Regions from separate parts of the Nocardioides jiangxiensis genome, predicted to be linked through region 2. Evidence: predicted binding sites of a transcription regulator. Region 2 holds the regulator's gene; the other holds the start of a gene.

Region 1 (3,201 bases), 110 kb from region 2:
GGAGTTCGACAGCAACACCTTCGAGTCGACCGGATGGCTCTTCACCCTCGCTGCACGCCTGCCGGTGCGCCGGGCACTGACGGCGACGGACGGCTGGGGCGGGGACCGGTACGTCGCGTACACGAACGCGAAGGGCACGACCTGCGTCGACATCAGCTACGTCGGCGACACCGCGCGCGACGCCGATGAGCTGGCCAGCACGCTCACCGCGTGGATCCGCAGGGGACCGAAGGGCGTCGCCTCCGTGACGCGCCAGGGCGACAAGGGGCTGCTGTTCTCCTCGTGTGATCCGGGCACCGCCGCGAAGGGCAGCGGCGAGCACTCGGACGAGGCGCTGAACATCGCCCTCTACCGCACCTACCTGACGCGCAGCCTGATCGAGGACCACTGGACCCACGACCGCGCCCGCTGCTTCGGCACCGCACTGGTCGAGAACTTCACCCGGGCCCAGATCGAGGAGCACAGCGTGGCGCCCGAGGTCGTCGCGAAGGTGCGGCGGCTGGCCCAGGGCTGCGCCGGCTGAGGCAGGCGGCTACGGGCCGCGCCCGGTCAGCGCTCGGTGTACTGGATGTGCGGGGAGTGCAGCGCGGCGACGTACACGCTGCGGGAGACGGCGATCGGCCGGTTGCGGTGGAGTGCCCGCCGGCTGACGTGGAGCACCGGGTCGCCCGGCTCCACGCCGAGCAGCGCGGCGTCGTCCTCCGTCGCGAGGGCGGCGGTGAAGACGTCCTCGGCCCAGGTCGGCCGGAGCGCCCGACGGTCCAGCACGGCGTACAGGCTCGGCGGCATGGCGGGCTGGAGGAAGCCGGGCAGCATGACCTCGTTGAGGTAGGTGTCCTCGACGCAGACGGCACTGCCGTCGGCACGGCGGATGCGACGCCAGTGGATCACCGGGTCGCCCGCGGTGAGACCGAGCGCCCGCGCGATGCCGGCGTTGGCCTTCTCCACCCGTGCCATGAGGGTGATCGAGTCGGTGTCGACGCCTCGACGGCGCATGTCCTCGGTGAAGCCCTGGATGCCGGTCGCCGGCAGGACGGGCTCCGCGACGAACGTGCCCCGGCCCGGACTGCGCTCCAGCAGGCCCTCGGCGACGAGGGCGTCGACGGCCTGGCGCACGGTCATGCGGGCGACGCCGAACTGCTGGACGAGCTCACGCTCCGACGGCACCGCCATGCCCGGATCGGCGTCGGCGAGCAAGGCACGCAGGTGGTCCCGCACCTGCACGTACTTCAACTTCGGCGTCTCCACGCGCTGCTCCCCCACCGTCGAAACCACGGCTCGATTCTGGATGAAATAGCAACCACTTGCGTTTGCCTTCGTCCCAAATGGCCCGTTTGGACTAGACGAAGCCCCGGGCCATCGAATCTCTGTTCGACAAACTGCTAGCCTGTCGCCATGAGCGTCGAGTTCCAGGGCGACCTCTTCGACCTCGCACCCGAGGCGTCGCTCGCCCGGCTGCGCGGATCGGTGGAGCGCACCATCCTCGGCGACGGCGCGTGGGTGGACGTGCGCCGGTCGTGGGTGCGTGGCGCCTCGGAGGTGTTCCGGTCGCTCGTGCGCGACGTCCCGTGGCGCGCCGAGCAGCGCGAGATGTACGACCGCGTCGTCGACGTCCCCCGCCTCGTCCACACCTACGCCGGCGACGACCGGCTGCCGCACCGGCTGCTGACGAGCGCGCGCCAGGCCCTGACCAACCACTACCTCCCCGAGCTGGGCGAGCCGTTCGTGACGGCCGGCTGCTGCTACTACCGTGACGGCCGCGACTCGGTGGCCTGGCACGGCGACCGCATCGGCCGCGGCGCCAGCGAGGACACCATGGTGGCGATCCTGTCGTTCGGGGATCCGCGCCGACTGCTGCTCCGCCCGGAGTCCGGCGGGGCGTCGATCGCCTTCACCATGGGACACGGCGACCTCCTCGTCATGGGCGGCTCGTGCCAGCGCACGTGGCAGCACGCCGTGCCCAAGGTGGCGGCCGCAGGCCCGCGCATCTCGGTGCAGTTCCGCCCGTCCGGCGTCAGCTGAGGCGGACAACGGCACCGAAAGGCGAAGGGCCCGGGAAGACACCCGGGCCCTTCTTCCCGCTTTCAGGGTGGAAGCCCCGTTCAGCGGAATACGACGATCCTCCCACGCCCCGCGCCGGAACCGAAATGCACGAAGGGCCCCGGCCGGAGCCGGGACCCTTCGGTCGCTCAGTGAGGCGATGGTCAGAAGTCCATGCCGCCCATGTCGCCACCAGCCGGCGCGGCGCCAGCCTTCTCCGGCTTGTCGGCGACGACAGCCTCGGTGGTGAGGAAGAGCGCCGCGATGGAGGCGGCGTTCTGCAGGGCCGAGCGGGTGACCTTGGCCGGGTCGATGATGCCGGCGGCCAGCAGGTCGACGTACTCGCCCGTGGCGGCGTTGAGGCCCTGGCCGGCGGGAAGGTTCGCGACCTTCTCCGCCACGACGCCACCCTCGAGGCCGGCGTTGATCGCGATCTGCTTGAGCGGGGCCGAGATGCCGACCTTGACGATGTTGGCACCGGTGGCCTCGTCGCCCTCGAGCTCCAGCTTCTCGAACGCGGTCGCGCCAGCCTGGACGAGCGCGACACCACCGCCGGGGAGGATGCCCTCCTCGACAGCAGCCTTGGCGTTGCGGACGGCGTCCTCGATGCGGTGCTTGCGCTCCTTGAGCTCGACCTCCGTGGCCGCGCCGACCTTGATGACGGCCACGCCGCCGGCCAGCTTGGCGAGGCGCTCCTGGAGCTTCTCGCGGTCGTAGTCGGAGTCCGACTTCTCGATCTCGGCGCGGATCTGGTTGACCCGACCCTCGATCTGCGCAGCGTCGCCGGCACCCTCGACGATGGTGGTCTCGTCCTTGGTGATGACGACCTTGCGGGCCTGGCCGAGCAGCTCGAGACCGGTCGACTCGAGCTTGAGGCCGACCTCCTCGGAGATGACCTGGCCGCCGGTCAGGATCGCGATGTCCTGGAGCATGGCCTTGCGGCGGTCACCGAAGCCCGGAGCCTTGACGGCGACGGACTTGAAGGTGCCGCGGATCTTGTTGACGACCAGGGTCGACAGCGCCTCGCCGTCCACGTCCTCGGCGAGGATGAGGAGCGGCTTGCCCGACTGCATGACCTTCTCGAGGATCGGCAGCAGGTCCTTGACGTTGGAGATCTTCTGGTTGGCGATGAGGACGTACGGGTCCTCGAGGACCGTCTCC
Region 2 (3,201 bases):
GTGGTAACCGTACGTCGCGACCACCAGCGCCGCAAGCCGCCTCGTCGCCACGGGCGACGCGATCGGCGTGTCGGATGTGGTCCAGGTCGCAAAAGCGCAGGTCAGCACGGAAGAGCCGGTTTCCGGCGCCGAAATCGCAGCTCGGCGTGTCGGGCGTGTCGTCGATTGTTGGTCATGCGGAACGCCCTGCCGTGACAGAATCCCCGCGTGACGAACGGGTCGAAGCACGCAGGCAGCCGCAAGGCTTCCCGCCGGGCTCGCCCCCGCCGCTCGCTCGACACGCGCGTCGCGAAGTACGCCGTGGCCGTCACCCTGTGCGTCGTCGCCTGGGGCTACCTCGTGTGGGCCGCCATCGACTTCGGCGCGACCGCTCGCGGCGGCAACGGCGCCGCGTGGTTCTTCCTGCTGCTCGCCTGCATCGGCGCGGCCTCCTGTCTCTTCGCCGGCCTCATGCTCGGCGTCCGGCTGCTGACGGTGCTGGGCATCCTCGCCCCACCCGCCGGCTCCCCCGACGCCCCTGCGCGGCCCGCCGGCGGACGTCGCGCCGCGCGCTGATCCGACCGGCCGGCCGCGCCGAGCACGTGACGCAGGCCTCGAATCTTTTTTCGAACAGAGCCTTGCGTCATTCGAACACATGATCTAACTTCGATCACGTGTTCGATCGAACGTCTGATCGATCTCCCGACCGGAGCCGTTCCCCCGGTTGTGTCGGGGGCCCTGACTAGACATTCGCTCGTCACCCCGACCGACTCTTCCCCGGAGGTCCCCGATGAGCACGATCAGCTTCGCCCCCACGTTCGAGATCCGTCCCGCCCGCACCGGGCCGGCACCCGCAGGCCAGCTCCGGCTGACCCGCCGTGGCCGCCTCGTCGTCTTCATGGGCGCCGTGCTCGTCGTCTTCGCGCTCGCCTTCGTGATCATGGGCGGCTCGAGCGCCTCGACCGACGCGGGCGGCTCGCCGACCGCGACCGAGCGCATCGTCGTGGCCCCGGGGCAGACCCTCTGGGACATCGCGTCGGCGCACAGCGACGGCGACGTCCGCGCCACCGTCGACGCCATCGAGAAGCTCAACGCCCTCGATGGCGCGATGCTCTACGCCGGCCAGGAGCTCTACATCCCGGTCGACTGACACAGACTGCGGCCACCACTGGTGGGTGGCCGCCCAGGTTCCCGCGCGTCGCCTCGACCCCGGCGCGCGGGATGGGGAAGACGCGGGGCGGGCGCTGCAAGGGAAGGCAGCACCCGCCCCGCCTCACATTTCAGCCCACGTCGGGGCGACACGCGGTTCGAACACATGTTTGAAGCCGTGCGTGATCACGACTACGTTGGACCCATACCGACCAGCCCTCCACGACGTAAGGCGCAGACGATGGCGACTCCTCCTCGCAAGGTCACCGAGCTCCCCGACGGTCCTGCTGACGCGACCGGCCTGACGCCGCGGCAGCAGCGCATCCTCAACGTCATCCGCGACGCCCTCGAGGCGCGCGGCTACCCGCCCTCGATGCGCGAGATCGGCGACGCGGTCGGCCTGACGTCATCCAGCTCGGTGTCACACCAGCTCAAGGTGCTGGAGCAGAAGGGGTTCCTCAAGCGCGACCCCAACCGGCCGCGTGCCATCGAGGTCTTCCTGCCCGAGGTGCTCGCTGCCCGGCGTTCGATCGGCGCGGCCGAGGAGGTCTCCTACGACGAGACCGGCATCGGCGACTCGGTGCCGGCCGCGACCTACGTGCCGGTCGTGGGGCGCATCGCCGCCGGCGGCCCGATCCTGGCGGAGGAGCGCGTGGAGGACGTGTTCCCGCTGCCGAAGAGCCTGGTCGGCGACGGCACGCTCTTCCTGCTCGAGGTCTCCGGTGACTCGATGATCGACGCCGCCATCTGCTCCGGCGACTACGTCGTGATCCGCCAGCAGCCCACCGCCACCAACGGCGACATGGTCGCCGCGCTCCTCGACGGCGAGGCCACGGTCAAGACCTTCAAGAAGAAGGACGGCCAGGTCTGGCTGATGCCGCACAACGACGCCTACGACCCGATCGACGGCACGCACGCGTCGATCCTCGGCATCGTCACCGCGGTCCTGCGCCGCGTCTGACACGCTGGGGCCGTGACGCCCCGACGCTTCCTCACTGCCCTCGTCGCGACCTCGGTCCTGGCGGGGGCAGTGGCATGTGCACCACGCGACGACGCCACCCCTGGCCTCACCACGCACGCGTCGACGCCCAGCTCGACGGCCTCGGCCAGCTCCGACCTCGACGCCCTCGCCTCGTCGGCGGCGGCTGCGGCGTCATCCATCAACGCGCCCCTGCCCGGCACCGTGCCGCCCACCTGGCTCGGCACCCGCCCCCTCCCCCTCCGCGCCGACGGCTACGGCATGGTCCGGACGACACCGAAGGAGCTGCGCGAGCGACGCTTCACGCTGCCCGACACCGTGGCCGAGCTGCCCGGCTCCGGCTTCGCCGCGCGCATCGTCGCGCCCGCGCCGGCCGACGTCATCGCCCGCTCGACGTGGCAGCCCGGGTGCCCCGTCGGCAAGGAGGACCTGGCCTGGGTCCGCCTGACCTTCCGGGGCTTCGACGGCGCCCGCCACACCGGGGAGCTCCTGCTCAACCGGTCGGTGGCGGCGCCGGTGGCATCGGTGTTCCGGGAGCTGTGGCGGCAGCGCTTCCCGCTCGAGGAGATGCGGGTGACCACGCGGGCCGAGCTCGACGCCCCGCCGTACGGCGACGGCAACGACACCAGTGCCTTCGTCTGCCGTCCGGCGGTCGGGTCGAGCCGGTTCAGTGAGCACGCCTACGGCCTGGCCGTGGACGTGAACCCCTTCCAGAACCCCTACACGAAGGGCGACCTCGTCCTGCCCGAGCTGGCCGGCTCCTACGTCGACCGGGACCCGCTCCGGCCGGGGATGCTGACGCCTGGGGCGATCGCCGCGTTCGCCCGGATCGGGTGGGAGTGGGGTGGCGACTGGCACACGCTGAAGGACCGGCACCACTTCAGCCTCCACAACCGATGACTATTACTACCTAATGGTAGCAATGCGTCGCGAACCGGCGTAGAGTCGGCGCCATGGTCGACCAGCACACCTCCCCCGGCACCCCGGCCGAGTGGCATGCGCCCGAACCGGATCCGGCGGAGCTGACCCACGCCATCCACGAGGGACTGGGGCTGCTGGCACTGCCGATGGCGGTGCTGCTGATGTTCGGCGCG

What was found. Region 2 encodes LexA, which represses DNA repair genes until DNA is damaged. Its sites were predicted from a motif close to TCGAACANNTGTTCGA; they were not measured.
Region 1: Q5722_RS05155 (alpha-ketoglutarate-dependent dioxygenase AlkB) is a predicted target of LexA. The motif match lies at 1,360-1,375, and genes of this name have one in related genera.

What each region holds. Positions count from the first base shown of each region.
Region 1 covers NZ_JAUQTA010000001.1:1,036,950-1,040,150, forward strand. The annotation lists gene Q5722_RS05145 (hypothetical protein) at 1-523, shown strand, start outside; gene Q5722_RS05150 (GntR family transcriptional regulator) at 550-1,275, opposite strand; gene Q5722_RS05155 (alpha-ketoglutarate-dependent dioxygenase AlkB) at 1,396-2,022, shown strand; gene groL (chaperonin GroEL) at 2,205-3,201, opposite strand, start outside.
Region 2 covers NZ_JAUQTA010000001.1:922,912-926,112, forward strand. The annotation lists gene Q5722_RS04575 (hypothetical protein) at 208-555, shown strand; gene Q5722_RS04580 (LysM peptidoglycan-binding domain-containing protein) at 770-1,129, shown strand; gene lexA (transcriptional repressor LexA) at 1,370-2,089, shown strand; gene Q5722_RS04590 (M15 family metallopeptidase) at 2,102-3,007, shown strand; gene Q5722_RS04595 (hypothetical protein) at 3,061-3,201, shown strand, end outside.